DNA from 2 places in the Desulfocurvus thunnarius genome. Region 2 is predicted to be linked to the other one. Evidence: predicted binding sites of a transcription regulator. Region 2 holds the regulator's gene; the other holds the start of a gene.
What was found. The regulator sigma-54, encoded in region 2, starts transcription at its own class of promoters, with help from an activator protein. The targets are predictions, from matches to a motif close to CTGGCACGGNNNNTGCTT.
Positions count from the first base shown of each region.

Region 1: the regulator sigma-54 is predicted to act here: its motif matches at 4,937-4,954, upstream of ACZ5KV_RS04290 (split-Soret cytochrome c).

Region 1 is NZ_AP042411.1:982,228-989,705, reverse strand. Features, by position in the region: gene fusA (elongation factor G) at 128-2,188, shown strand; gene ACZ5KV_RS04300 (lysophospholipid acyltransferase family protein) at 2,363-3,061, shown strand; gene ACZ5KV_RS04295 (ribonuclease J) at 3,108-4,706, shown strand; gene ACZ5KV_RS04290 (split-Soret cytochrome c) at 5,024-5,821, shown strand; gene ACZ5KV_RS04285 (sigma-54-dependent transcriptional regulator) at 6,155-7,478, shown strand, end outside.
Region 2 is NZ_AP042411.1:3,447,197-3,454,674, reverse strand. Features, by position in the region: gene ACZ5KV_RS15310 (PTS sugar transporter subunit IIB) at 1-232, opposite strand, end outside; gene ACZ5KV_RS15305 (PTS sugar transporter subunit IIA) at 235-675, opposite strand; gene rapZ (RNase adapter RapZ) at 720-1,652, opposite strand; gene ACZ5KV_RS15295 (PTS sugar transporter subunit IIA) at 1,663-2,112, opposite strand; gene hpf (ribosome hibernation-promoting factor, HPF/YfiA family) at 2,116-2,655, opposite strand; gene rpoN (RNA polymerase factor sigma-54) at 2,763-4,223, opposite strand; gene lptB (LPS export ABC transporter ATP-binding protein) at 4,424-5,146, opposite strand; gene ACZ5KV_RS15275 (LptA/OstA family protein) at 5,146-5,682, opposite strand; gene lptC (LPS export ABC transporter periplasmic protein LptC) at 5,688-6,383, opposite strand; gene ACZ5KV_RS15265 (KdsC family phosphatase) at 6,380-6,913, opposite strand; gene kdsA (3-deoxy-8-phosphooctulonate synthase) at 6,894-7,478, opposite strand, start outside.

The DNA of each region.
Region 1 (7,478 bases), 1.1 Mb from region 2:
CCCTTGACAATATTGAAGCCATCTTCGTATAGGTCTATGCCTTTTAAAGTTTCCAGTGTGGGGACCAAAACCCGGTCCCGGACCACGGAGGGATCGGGTACAGACGGCTAACACAAGGGAGAAATCAATGTCGGATGCGCTGAAGAACCAGAGGACCTACGCCCTCGTCGGCCACGGCGGCTGCGGCAAGACATCGGTTGCCGAGATGCTGCTGTTCCAGACCGGTGTCATCAACCGTCTGGGCAAGATCGAGGAGGGCACCACCGCCCTGGATACCGAGCCCGAGGAAATCAAGCGCCGCGGCTCCATCCAGCCCGCCTTTGCCAGCTACCCCTGGAAGAAGGCCACCCACTTCCTGATCGACACTCCCGGAGACACCAACTTCACCGGCGACATCGCCTACTCCCTGACCGCCGCCGACGGCGTGGTCTTCGTCGTGGACGCCGTGGACGGCGCCAAGCCGCTGACCAAGAAGCTGTGGGACGAGGTTCTGGCCTCGGGCCGCCCGGCCATGGTTTTCGTCAACAAGATGGACCGCGACCGGGCCGACTTCGACATGGCCTTTTCGTCGTTGACCGCCGTGCTGGGCATCCGCCCCGTGCTGCTCTACATGCCCATCGGCGAAAAGGACGCCTTCAAGGGCGTGGTGGACGTGCTGGGCAACAAGGCCCTGTTCTTCGAGGACGGCGGGAAGCTGCGCGAGGGCACCGTGCCCGGCGACATGGCCGCCGACGTGGAGAGCCTGCGCGAGACCATGATCGAGAACATCGCCGAGAGCGACGAGACGCTCATGGAGAAGTACCTCGAGGAGGGCGAATTGAGCCCCGAGGAGGTCGGCCAGGGCCTGCGCTCGGGCGTGCTTTCCGGCGGGCTGGTGCCCGTGGCCTGCGGCTCCGCCCTGGAGAACAAGGGCGCGGGCTTCATCCTGGACATCGTGCAGGACCTCTTCCCCAGCGGGCTGGACCGCGGCTCCTGGCTGGGCGAGGACGGCGTCGACCGCGAAAGCTCCGCCGAGGCCCCGGTGGCCGCCTTCGTCTTCAAGACCCTGGCCGACCCGTTCGCCGGGCAGCTTTCGGTCATCCGCGTGCTCTCGGGCACGCTGTCTCCCGACAGCACCCTGCACAACACCGCCAGGGGCGACAAGGAGCGCGTGGGCCAGCTTCTGGTGCTGTGCGGCAAGGAGCAGAAGCCCTTGAAGGGCGAGGCCGGGCCCGGCGCCATCCTGGCCCTGGCCAAGCTGAAGCTCACCGGCACCGGCGACACCCTCTGCGACCCGCGGGAGCCGTTCACCCTGGCCAAGCCGAACCTGCCCCCGGCGCTGATTTCCTACGCCCTGGCCCCCGAGGAAAAGGGCGAGGAGGACAAGGTCTACTCCGCGGTGAACAAGCTGCTGGACGAGGACGTGTGCCTGCGCCTGACCCGCGACGCCGAAACCGGCGACATCCTGCTCTCCGGCTCGGGCCAGTTGCACATCGAGATCAGCGTGGAGAAGGCCCGGCGGCGCTACAAGGTCGGCATCGTCCTCAAAACGCCCAAGATTCCCTACCGCGAGACCTTCAAGGGCAAGGCCGACGTGCAGGGCCGCCACAAGAAGCAGTCCGGCGGGCGCGGCCAGTTCGGCGACTGCTTCATCCGGCTGGACCCCCTGCCCCGGGGCACGGGCTACGAGTACGTGGACGCCATCGTCGGCGGCTCCATCCCCCGGCAGTACATCCCCGCCGTGGACAAGGGCATCCAGGAGGCCGCCGCGCGCGGCGTGCTGGCCGGTTATCCGGTGGTCGACTTCCGCGTGACCTGCTACGACGGCTCCTACCACGCGGTGGACTCCTCGGAAATGGCTTTCAAGATCGCCGGGTCCATCGCCTTCAAGAAGGCCGCCGAGGTGGCCAAGCCCGTGCTGCTGGAGCCCATCGTCCAGGTCAGCGTGTTCGTGCCCGACGAGTTCATGGGCGATGTCATCGGCGACCTTTCCAGCCGCCGGGGCAAGGTGCTCGGTTCGGACTCCAAGGCGGGCATCACCGAGGTCAAGGCCCACGTGCCCATGGCCGAGGTGCTCCAGTACGCCCCGGACCTGCGCTCCATGACCGGCGGCCAGGGCACCTTCACCATGGAGTTCGATCACTACGAGGAGGCCCCGCCGCAGGTGGCCGAAAAGGTCATCGCCGAGAGCAGGAAGGACCAGGACTAGCCCGGCTCCGCCCACGGCGCCCCGAGAAATCCCAGGCCGCCCTCCCCCCGCCGGGGGGAGGGCGGTTTGTGCATTCCCGTGGCGGGCTTGGCCTTGTTTTGACACCGGTTTTCCCGTACATTGCGCGCATCGCGCCGTCACCCCAACGCGCCCTCGGGCGGAACGCAGTCCCTGATGCTACGCAACATCATATTTTATATTGCTTTTTTCCCATTGACCCTGTTCTTCTCCGCCGTGGCCGCCGCCTCGCGCCGGGCCGCGCCCTGGGCCGCGCGCACCTGGTCGACGTGGATCGTCCGCGTGGCCGGGCTGTCCGTGCGGGCCGACCTTGCGGCCCTGGACCCCGCCCAACGCTACATCTTCATCGTCAACCACCAAAGCCAACTGGACATTCCGGTGCTGACGCACGTTTTGCGCGCGCGCCATGTGGGTTTCGTGGCCAAGGAGTCGCTGTTCCGCATCCCGCTGTTCGGCAGGGCCCTGGAGTGCGCCGGGCACGTCAGCGTGGACCGCGGCAACCCCCGCCGGGCCATGAAGAGCCTGGAAGAGGCCGCAAACAAGGCCCGCGAGGGCGCCAACATCCTGGTCTTCGCCGAGGGCACCCGCCAGAGGAACCTGGAGGCCCTGGGCGAGTTCAAGGTCGGCGGCATGATCCTGGCCCTGAAGACCGGGCTGCCCGTGGCTCCGCTGGTTGTCCACGGCACGGGCGAGGCCCTGCCCAAGGGCCGCCTGCTGCTGCGCCGTGCGCCGATCCGCGTGCGCGCCCTGCCCCCCGTGCCCGCCGGGAGCTACACGCTGAAGCAGCGTGAGCAGCTCCGCGACGACCTGCACGCCATGATGAACACCGCCTACCAGGAGCTGCGCCGTGACTGAGCACGACGTGACCCTGACGCCCCTGGGCGGCCTGGGCGAGATCGGCATGAACTGCATGGTCCTGGAAACCCGGGAATCCATGTTTCTCATCGACTGCGGGCTGATGTTCCCCGACACCTACCTTTACGGCATCGACGTGGTCATTCCGCGCTTCGACTACGTGGTGGAGAACAAGGAACGTCTGAAGGGCATCGTGCTGACCCACGGCCACGAGGACCACATCGGGGCCCTGCCCTGGCTGCTGCCCCACGTGGACGCGCCGGTGTACGGCTCGGAATTCACCCTCGGGCTTGTGGCCGCTAAGCTGCGCGAGCACAACCTGGAGCAGTATACCGACATGCGCGTGGTTCAGGACCGCGAGCGCGTGCAGATCGGCAATTTTTACGTCAATTTCTTCCCCGTGTGCCATTCCATCGTCGGCGGCTACGGCCTGGGCATTGAAAGCCCGGCCGGGCGCATCGTGCATACCGGGGACTTCAAGATCGACCGCACGCCGACCCACGGCCAGGAGACGGACCTGGAGGCCTTCGAGCGCTTCGCGCGGCCCGGGGTGCGGCTCATGCTGTCCGACTCCACCAACATCGAGCGCGAGGGTCACGCCCTGACCGAGCGCGAGATCAAGGCCTCCCTGGGCGAAATCTTCCGCACCGCCCCGGGGCGGATCATCGTGACGCTGTTTTCCAGCCATATCCAGCGCATGCAGGAGATCTTCGAGCTGGCCGAGCAGTACGGGCGCAAGGTGGCCGTCAGCGGCCGGAGCCTGGTGCGCAACATCGAGCTGGCCCGCGAGCTGGACTACATCCGTGTGTCCTCGGGGGTGCTCATTTCCCTGGAAGACCTGCCCCGCCACAAGGACGAGGAACTGGTGCTGCTGGTCACGGGCTCCCAGGGCGAGCCCCTGGCCTCGCTCTCGCGCATCGCCGCCGGGGAGCACCGCCAGTTGCGCATCCGCAAGGGCGATCTGGTGCTCATGTCCTCGCGCTTCATTCCCGGCAACGTGCGGGCCATCACCCAGATCATCAACAACCTCTACCGCCTGGGCGCCGAGGTGCTCTACGAGAAGGTCCAGGCCATCCACGCCTCGGGCCACGCCCACCGCGAGGAACTGCGGCTCATGCTCCAGACCGTGCGCCCGACCTTCTTCGTGCCCGTGCACGGCGAATACCGCCATCTGGTCAAGCACTGCCGCCTGGCCCGCGAGTGCGGGGTGGCCGTGGAGCGGACGCTGATTCTGGAAGACGGCGACCCGCTGACCATCAGCCCCTCGGGCATCCGGCTGCACGAGCGCGTGCCCACGGAGTGCATCTACGTGGACGGCAAGGGCGTGGGCGACGTGGGCCAGACCGTGCTCAAGGAGCGCCAGCTCCTGGGCGGCGAGGGCATGGTGGTGGTCACCCTGGTGGTGGACAAGGAGACGGGCGAGATTCTCGTCGGCCCGGACCTGGCCTCCAAGGGCTTCGTCTTCGAGCAGCGCTACAGCCACGTGCTCGAAGACGCCAAGTGCATCATCCTGGACATCTTCGAGAACATCCGCCCCGGAGAGACGAGCAAGCTCAAGGAGCGCATCCGCTCGTCCCTGCGCCGCTTCTTCCGCCGCGTGCTGGACCGCGACCCGGTGGTCGTGCCGCTGGTGATGCTGGTTTAGGCCGATTCCTTCGCGCGGGGCGCTGTTCGCGCCCCGTGCCTTCCTTGCTCCCCCCTTCCTTGCTCCCCCCCTTCCCTGCCCGCAGGCGGGCGCCCCGTGCGGGCACAGTTGTTCCCGTTCGGGGACGCGGCTTCCGGAATCGCGTCCTCCGGGCGGAACGTTTTCCGGCCTCTGGGGCCCCGTTTTGCTGTGCCCCTGTGAATGTGTAGTTATTTCAAAGTATTATGTTCGTGGCACGGCCCTTGCCTTGAAAGCGGGCAGCGCGCCTTGAGAAGAGGCCCGCTTTTGCTGGAAAAACTACAAGGAAGGAGCACGACATGACATGCGTTTCCCGGAGGAATCTGCTCTGCGCCATGGGCGGAGCCGTGGTCGGAGGATTCATCGGTCTGAGGCCGCTTTCGGCGGCCATGCCCGAAATGCGGGAGGAGACGACCTGGACCGCGCACGCGCTTGACCCCGACGAGTGCGCACCCTACGCCTACGCGGGATACTGGAACAAGGGCTACGGCTGCTGCTACGGCGCGTTCTACAGCATCGTGGGCGTGATGGGCAAAAAGTTCGGCGCGCCGTACAACCAGTTCCCCTTCCATGTGATGGAGGTCGGCAAGAGCGGCATTTCCGACTGGGGCACCATCTGCGGCGCGCTGCTGGGCGCGGCCTCGGCCATGGCGCTGTTCTGGGGCCGCAAGGAGCGCGACCCCATGGTCACGGAACTGTTCCGCTGGTACGAGCAGACGGCCTTCCCCCTCTACGACCCGGGCGAGGACGCCATGGGCGTCAAGGGCGCGATTCCCACCCACGCCAGCGGTTCGGTGCTCTGCCACGTTTCGGTCTCCTCCTGGAGCTTCGCCACGGGTATCCCGGCGGATTCCAAGACCCGCTCCGAGCGTTGCGGGCGGATCACCGCCGACGTGGCCCGCAAGGCCATCGAGATCATCAACGCCAAGATCGGCGGCCGGTTCGCCCCGACGCTGGCCCGGCCGGAGTCCCTGACGTACTGCGGCGAATGCCACGGCAAGGACAAGGAAGCGCCCTTCCTCAAGGGGCTTCAGGAGTGTACGCCCTGCCACGCGGGCACGGACCATACCCAGAACAAGTTCCTGAATCACCCGTAATCGCCGCACCCGCATCCAGCGCTCCGCGCCGGGGGGAGACTCCCCCCGACGCGGGGCCTGCGGGCCCGGTGCCGCACGCCGCCCGAACGCGCCCGTTTCGCACGGGCAGGTGGGCGGCGCGCGGGTTCTTCCCTCCCGTTCGTCGGCCTTTCGGCCAGGGGGGCGGGGGCGCGGCGCGTGCCGCCCCTCCGGTCTTTTCTCCTGGCGAAACGGGTCGCTGCGGCCTTGTGCGCCGCGTCCTTCTTTTCTATACTGCAGGCGTTTCCGTGCGGAAACGGGTGGCGGCGAGGCGGGCCGCGCGGCTGTATTTCACCACGGGGAAAGGACAGCCGAATGCAGACGATTCTTTTGGTCGCCTGGGATGCGGAGGCGCGCGACGGCGCGTCCCGCGTCCTGCGCGAGGCCGGGTACGGGGTGGAGGTTGTGGAAGATGCCTTCCAGGCCATGGTCGCCCTGGGCTCCCGGCGCTACGGCCTGCTCATCTCCGGCGACAACCCCCCGGGCATGACCGGGCTCGAACTGCTGGCCAAGGCCGCCGAGCACTATGTGGCCACGGGCGTGTTTCTCATCGCCGAGCGGCCCGACGTGGCCCTGGCCGTGCAAGCCATGCGCCTGGGCGCCTTCGACGTGCTGACCCGGCCCTTCCCCGAGGAAACGCTGCTCCTGGCCGTGGAGCGCTATTTTCATCTCCGCAAGCTGCGCCACGACAGCCTGAACCTGTCCTCCTGGAAAGGCCTGGAAGACATGATCGGCGGCCTGTCCGTGCAGCCGGTCATCGACCGCATCCAGGCCCTGGCCGACACGGGCATTCCCGTGCTGATCCAGGGCGAGAGCGGCACGGGCAAGGAACTGGTGGCCGACGCGCTGCACCACCTGAGCTCGCGCCGCGGCAAGCCCCTGGTCAAGATCAACTGCGCCGCGCTGCCGGAGCAGCTTTTGGAATCCGAACTGTTCGGCCACGTCAAGGGCGCCTTCACCGGGGCCCACCGCACCCGCCAGGGCAAGTTCGAGTCCGCCAACGGCGGCACGCTCTTCTTCGACGAGGCGGGCGAGATGGGCCTGCTCATGCAGGTCAAGCTGCTGCGCGTGCTGGAGGAGGGCGTCATCACCCGCGTGGGCGGCAACGCGCCCATTCCGGTGGACGTGCGCGCCATCTTCGCCACCTCGCGCGACATCGAGGCCATGGTGGCGGCCGGGGAATTCCGCAGCGAACTGTATTACCGCATCAACGTCGTGCCCATCCTGTTGCCCCGGCTCCAGGACCGCGGCGACGACATCGCGCTGCTGCTCCAGCATTTCCTGAACATCTACCGCGAACAGTTCGGGCGCGGGCAGCTTACGCTTTCCCAGCGCGCCCGCAGCGCGCTGCTGGCCTACGACTACCCCGGCAACATCCGCGAGCTGCGCAACATCCTGCAGGGCGCGGTGCTCCTGGCCGAAAACGGCGTCGTGCGCCTGGGGCACCTGCCGCAGCGCGTGCGCCAGACCGTGCTGGCCCAGGAATCCGGCGAGACCGGGGAGGAGCGCCCCGGCCTGGCCGAGGGCGTGCGCCGCTACGAGCGCGACCGCATCCTCCAGGCCCTGGAGCACACCGGGGGCCGCAAGTGCGAGGCCGCGACATGGCTGGGCGTCACGCGCAAGGTGCTGTGGAAGAAGA
Region 2 (7,478 bases):
CGGGCTCGGCCTCGTCCTGGAAGGCCGAGGACAGGAAGTCGTGCAGCCCTTCCACGGCGACGAAGACCTTCTCCACGTGGCTGGGGATGGCCAGCCCCATGATCTCCTGGCGCAGCGGGTCCGCGCTGACCTCGTCGTTGGCGACCACGATCATCCGCGAGCGGGTGAAGGGCAGCCAAGTTTCGATGATCTGCCCATGGATCAGGCGATTGTCCACGCGCACCCAGAACACGGTCAGTTCCCCGCCACCTTCTGGCGCAGCACCTCGCCGGCGACCACGATGCCCTGGATGCCCGCGGCCTTGGCCTCGTCGGCCAGACGCGAGAGCGGCAGCGCGCGCATGCCGAGCACCTTGAGCAGCATGGGCAGGTTCACGCCGGTGATGACTTCCAGCTTGCCCGTGCCCAGCAGGGACAGGCTCAGGTTGGTCGGCGTGCCGCCGAACATGTCCGTCAGCAGCATGACCCCGGCCCCGGTGTCCACACCGGCAACGGCCTGACGCAGGGCGTCCATGGTCTTGTCCATCTCCGTCGCGGTGTCCACGCTCACGGCCACGCAGGCACGCTGGGCGCCGAGGATCATCTCTGCGGCGGCAATCAGGCGGGTGCCGTAGTCGGTGTGGGTCACGACGACGACGCCAACGTCGCCGCCCTTGGGCTTCTTGTCCTTGTTCATCGGCTCGCTTGTGCTTGCGGTGCGGGCCCGGCTGCCCTGCGCCGTCATTTCAGGTCGATATGCCGGTGCTCGAGAAAAACTGCATAATCCGAGTTGCGCAAGGAGTCAAAGACTGCTTCGGCCACGGCCACGGAGCGGTGCCGCCCGCCGGTGCAGCCGAAGGCGATGGTCAGCCGGTAGCGGCCCTCGTGGGCGTACAGCGGCAGCACGAAGTTCAGGTAGTCGAGCTGGCGGCGCAGGAACTCGGCCCCCGGCTCGCGCCCGAGGACGAAGCGCGACACGGCCTCGTCCTTGCCGGACAGGGGCCGCAGGGCCTCGTCGAAATGCGGGTTGGGCAGAAAGCGCAGGTCGAAGACCAGGTCCACGTCGGTGGGCATGCCGTGCTTGAAGCCGAAGGACAGGATGTACAGCCGCAGGCCCCAGCGCTTGTCGCGCAGGAAATTCCATTTTTCCTGGAGGGTGCGCCGCAGGTCGTGGATGGAATAGCCCGAGGTGTCCACCACCAGTTCGGCCTGGTCGCGCACGGGGGCGAGCATTTCCCGCTCGCGGTCCATGGCCGCCTCCAGGGACAGGGTGCCCTCCAGCGGATGGGGGCGGCGCGTGGCGGCGTAGCGCCGCAGGAGCACCGCCCGCGAGGACTCCATGAACACGATGCGCGGGCGGATGCCCAGAGTGGCGCATTGCGAAAGGGTTTCGCGCCACTGGACCAGGAAGTCGGACTGGCGCACGTCCATGCCCAGGGTCAGGCCCCGGTGGTGCAGCTCGGTCTGGCTGTCGAACAGGCGCACCACGTCGGGGATGAGCCCGGGAGGCATGCCGTCCACGGCCAGAAAGCCCAGGTCCTCGAACACCTTGAGCGCCGTGGATTTGCCCGCGCCGGACAGCCCCGTGAGGATGACCACCGGGATGTGGCCGCCCGCATCCGGGGCCATGTCCGGCCGGATGCCGCCCGGCGGGGTCTGGGCCTCCTGGGTCATGGCGCCTCCGTCAGCAGGCCCGCAGCAGCCGCAGCAGGCCGTCCGCTCCCGGCGCAGCCAGGAAGGACCGCCGGAAGGCGTCGTCCTTCAGCAGGCGGGAAATGCCCGCCAGCACGCGCAGGTGCTGGCCGACGACCTGCTCGGGCGCCAGGACCAGGAAGAAGATGGTGCAGGGCTTGTGGTCCAGGGCGTCGAACTCGACGCCCTGCTCGCTGCGCCCCACAACGAGGACGATCCTCTCAATGCAGTCCATCTTGCCGTGAGGGATGGCCACGCCGTCCCCGATGCCCGTGGTGCCGAGCTTTTCGCGTTCCTTGAGCACCTTGAGGGCCGTGGCGGCGTCCAGGCCGGGGACATGGTCCCCGGCCGCGGCCACCAGTTCGGCCAGGACGGCGTTCTTGGTCCTGGCCGCGAGGGACGGCAGAATCAGCCCCTCTTCCAGCAGTTCACCAATGATCATGCGTTACATCCCCGGGTCGATGAGGCCGAAGTCTCCGTTCTTGCGGAGGTAGATGACGTTGATACGCTCGGTCTGCGCGTTCTGGAAAACCAGGAACTCGTAGCCCAGGCTCTCCAACTGCATGGCCGCCTCCTCGACGGACATGGGCTTGGGCTCGTAGGCGTCGGCCTCGGTAATGGTCGGCACGCGCTCGCCGCCGCCCTCGGCCTCGGCGAAGGACAGCACGTCCATGCGCACGGTGCCGCGCTGGCGGCGCTTGTCCTTGGCCTTCTCGCGGATCTTGCGCACCTGGGCGTCCATCTTGTCCAGCACCAGGTCGATGGTGCTGTACATGTCCTCGGACTCCTCGAAAGCCGAGAGGTTGTTGTCGTCCCAGGTGAGCACGACGTCCGCCTTCTGGCGGAACTTCTCCACGGACAGGTTGATTTGCAGGTCGGCGTTGTCGGTGCCGGCGTACTTGATCAACTTCTCGAACCGCGCGGTGGCGTACTTCTTGAGATGATCGGAGGGCTCGAAGTTCTTGAAGTTGAAATTGATCTGCATGGATCTCCTCCTGTCTTGGGTGACACGACGACACTGGTCTGGCGGGTTTTCGCCGATTCCAGTGTAGAAGGAAACCGGATCGAAATAAAGGGCTACCCGGCGCGCGATCAAAAAACCTGCTTGCGCTTGGAGGAAGAGCGGATGCCCAGGGCCGTGCGGTACTTGGCCACCGTGCGCCGGGCAATGTTGACCTTCAGGGTGTCCTTCAGGTGGTCGGCGATCTTCTCGTCGGACAGCGGATGGCGGGCATCCTCGCCGCCGATGAGCTGCTTGATGAGCGCCTTGACGGACTCCGAGCCCACCTGGGAGCCGTCGTCCATCTCCAGGGCGCTGTTGAAGAAAAACTTCAACTCGAACACGCCGTGGGGCGTGGCCACGTACTTGTTGGTGGTGATGCGGCTGATGGTCGATTCATGCATCTCGATGTCGTCGGCGATATCCTTGAGAATCAACGGCTTGAGCGCTGTGACCCCCTGGCGGAAAAAGCCGTTCTGGAAGCGCACGATGCTCTCGACCACCTTGTAGAGCGTGCGCTGGCGCTGGAACAGGCTCTTCATCAGCCAGACCGCCGAGCGCATCTTCTCCTGGACGTACTCCTTGTCCTTGGAATTCTTGGCCAACAGGCCGTCCATGTAGAAGGAGTTCAGTTGCAGGCGCGGCAGGCCCTCCTCGTTGAGCACGATGACGAAATCGCCGTCGTACTCGTAAACGTACACGTCGGGGCTGACGTACTGCGGCTCCCCGCCGCCGTAGCTGGCGCCGGGCATGGGGTCCAGGGTCTGGAGCAGGTCCAGGTATTCCTTGAGCTGTTCCAGGGTCAGGCGGAACTTGCGGGCCACGGGCTTGAAGCGGCCCTTCTCCAGGTCCTCCAGATGCTCGCTGACCAGCTCCTTCAAAATGGGGTCGTCGTACCCGAAGACCTCGATCTGCACCAGCAGGCATTCGCGCGGGTCGCGCGCGGCCACGCCCACGGGGTCCAGGCGCTGGATGCGCCGGATCACGTCCTCCACCTGGGCCGTGGCGGCCCCGGCCATGGCGGCGACCTCCTCGCAGGAGGCCTGGAGATAGCCGTGGGAGTCCAGGTTGCCGATGACGACCTCGCTGATGGCCACTTCGGCGGGGCTGAAATCCGAAAGGCAGATCTGCCATTCCAGATGGCTTTCCAGGGAGGGCTTGACCGACAGGCGCGCGTCGTAGGCCATGCCCTCCTCGGGCGTTTCGCTCTCGCGCATCAAAGCCTGGCGCGAGGAACTGGAGAATTCGCCCAGGTAGTTCTCCCAGTCCGCGTTGCGGGCCAGGTCGCGCTCCACGGCCTCGTCGCCCTGGGCGGGGCGCTCGCGCTCGGGCTCGGCGGCGGTCTCGAAGGCGTCCTTGCCGTCGCGGCCGGAAGTATCCTCGAAGGCCTCTTCGCCCTTCTCCTCGAGCAGGGGGTTTTCGAGCAACTCCTGCTGGACCACGTCCAGCAGCTCGAAACGGGAGAGCTGGAGCAGCTTGATGGCCTGCTGCAACTGGGGGGTCATCACCAGTTGCTGCGAAAGCTTCATTTGCTGTCTGAGTTCAAGTCCCATCGTTGCCCGTCGTGTTCAGGTGCTGCGGTGCCGTGTCGATCAGGGGTCCGCCCGTCGCGGCCCGGCCCGCGCGGCAAAAGTCCTCGCCCGGCAGGGCCCGTTCTGCGCGGCTCGGGCAGACCATGCCACAGAGCCCCAGGCCTTGCAACTCAAATGGCAAGGATTTTGTATGCGCGAGGAAGCGCAAGAAGCGCGCCAGATTAGAGACTGAAAGCCTCGCCGAGGTAGACTTGGCGCGCCTGGGGATTCTCGCAAATCTCCAGCGGCGTGCCCGAAAGGATGACCCGGCCCTCGTAGACCAGATAGGCCCGGTCGCAGATGCGCAGGGTCTCGCGGACGTTGTGGTCGGAAATGAGCACGCCGATGCCGCGCTCCTTGAGCCCGCGCACGATGCCCTGGATATCGTCCACCGCGATGGGGTCGATGCCCGCGAAGGGCTCGTCGAGCAGCATGAACTTGGGGTCCAGGATCAGGGCCCGGGCGATTTCCAGGCGGCGGCGCTCGCCGCCGGACAAGTGCATGGCCTTCTGCCCCGCCAGCTTGGCGATGCCCAGTTCGTCCAGCAGGGCGGAGGCCTTGGCGGCCTGCTCGCGGTGCGAAAGCTTCGTGTTTTCCAGGATGATTTCCAGGTTCTCGCGCACGGTCAGCTTGCGGAACACGGAGCTTTCCTGCGGCAGGTAGGACAGGCCCAGGCGCGCGCGCTCGTGCAGGGGCAGCCCCGCAAGTTGGGCGCCGTCCAGGGTCACTTCGCCGCCGTTGGGCTTGATGAGCCCCACGAGCATGTAGAAGGTCGTCGTCTTGCCCGCGCCGTTGGGCCCGAGCAGCCCGACCACCTCGCCCTGGGCCACGTCCAGGGCGATGTCGTGCACGACCTCGCGCTGGCCGTAGCGCTTGCACAGGCCGTCGGCCGCCAGCAGCGCCATTACTCTTCCTCCGGCGGGGTCATGAAGATGGCCTCCACCTGCCGCTGCGGCCCGCCCTCGACCTCGCTGCGGTTGTCCTTCAGATACAGGCGGATGATGCGTCCGGTGATCTGGTTGTCGCCGTCGGTGATTTTCGGCTCGCCCTCCATGACCAGCAGCCCGGTCTGCACGTGGTAGGTGGCCGTGGCGCAGGTGCCCAGGCGGCCTTCGCGCTCCAGGTGCACGTCGCCCTCGGCCACGATGCGCTCCACCTCGCCGGGCCCGGCGGGCTGGCCCGGCTCGGCGGCCTTCCTGGCCGCGCCCTCGGCCAGGTGCACCGTCAGCTTGCGCGAGCGGATGGTCATGTCCGGCCGCTGCACGAAGACCTGGCCCTCGAAAATGACCACCCGCCCGGCCTGCTCGTAGCGGACCTTCTCGGAGGTTATCTTCGTGGGCACCTGCTCGCCTTTGGCCTTCTCGGCGGCCGGGGCGGCGCCGGGCCCCAGGGCCAGCGCCAGCAGACACAGGGCGCACAGGGCGCGCGTGAGTCGCTTCACGGGGGTCACTCCTTTCCGTTGGCCTTCGTGGCGGCCTTGGCCGCAGGCTTCTTTGCGGACTTTTTCGTGGATTTCTTCACGGATTTCTTCGCGGGCTTGGCTGCGGCCTTCTTGGCGGGCGCGGCCGCGGAGGCGGCCCCCGCAGCAGGCACGGTCATGTTGAAAAACACGCTTTGCACCCCGCCGTCGGCGTCCACGTCGTTGGTGTCCAGGTGCAGCACCACCCGGGGCGCGTCCAGGGTCATGTCCGGCCGCTCCAGGCGCACGTCCCCGGTGAGCACGATGCGCCGTTCGGCGCTGGAATAGTCCAGCCGCGCGGCGCGGGCCCGGTTGGGGCCGGAAACGATGTCCACGTCGGGCCACAGGCTGGCGTTGCCGGACTCCTGGTCCACCTCGCCGCTGGTGGCGTTGACGGCGATCTCGCCGCCATCGTCCTTGAGGTAGTAGAGGATGCGCGGATTGTCCACCGCGACGATGCCCGTGTCCTGGGCGTAGTGCGCGGCGTCGGCCTTCATGCGCCACTCCGTGCGCCCCTCGGCCCCGCGCGACAGCTCCACCCCGTGCAGCGACACGTCCACGTCCACGTCGTCCAGCAGTGCCGCCGCCCGGGTCAGCATCTGGTGGCGCTGATAGAGCGACCAGCCGCCCACCGCCGCCAGCCCCGCCAGGGCCAGGAGCACCCAGGGCAGCCAGCGCCTCACCGCGACCGCCACAGGGCCCACTGGGCGTCCAGGTCGCCCCGGGCATCCAGGATGAAAGAGATGGCCTCGCGCACGGCGCCATGCCCGCCCGGACGCGTGCTGACCCAGGCCGCCATGTCCAGAATCTCCGGCTGGGCGTTGGCCACGGCCAGCGGCAGGCCCACCAGCCCCATGGGCCCGGCGTCCACCCAGTCGTCGCCCAGGTAGGCCACCTGGGCCCACTCCAGCCCGCGCGCCCGGCACATGCCTTCCAGCAGCGGCGCCTTGGCCAGATGCCCGGCGTGGTATTCCTCCACGCCCAGCTCGCGCACACGCGCGGCCACGGCCTTGGAGTCCAGCCCGGTGATCACGGCGATCTCCAGCCCGGCGGCCTGCGCGACCTTGATGCCCAGGCCGTCCTGCACGTTGAAGCGCTTGGAAACGTTGCCTTCGGCGTCGTAGTACAGCCCGCCGTCGGTGAGCACGCCGTCCACGTCGAGCACCAACAGCCGCACCCGGGCGGCGCGCTCTCTAGCGGACGCGGCGGGCACGGGTCGCCTCCCAAAGGTCCAAAAGGTCGCGCAGCAAGGGTTCGAGCCGTTCCAACGGCCAGGAGTTGGGCCCGTCGCACAGGGCCCGGTCCGGGTCGGGGTGCGTTTCCAGGAACACGCCGTCGGCCCCGGCGGCCACGGCGGCCCGGGCCAGGGTCGGCACGAACTGGCGCTGCCCGCCGGAGCTGGCGCCCTGCCCGCCCGGCAGTTGCACCGAATGCGTGGCGTCGAAAACCACGGGGCAGCCGTGGTCCTGCATGGCGGGGACGGAGCGCATGTCCACCACGAGATTGTTGTAGCCGAAGCTGGCCCCTCGCTCGGTGAGCCAGATCATGGCGTTGCCCGTGCTGCGAATCTTGCCCACGGCGTTGGCCATGTCCCACGGAGCGACGAACTGGCCCTTCTTGACGTTGACCACCCGGCCCGTGCGCCCGGCGGCCACGAGCAGGTCCGTCTGGCGGCACAAAAAGGCCGGAATCTGGAGCACGTCGGCCACTTCGGCCACGGGCGCGGCCTGCTCGGGCAGGTGGATGTCCGTCAGCACGGGCAGGCCGGTTTCGGCCTT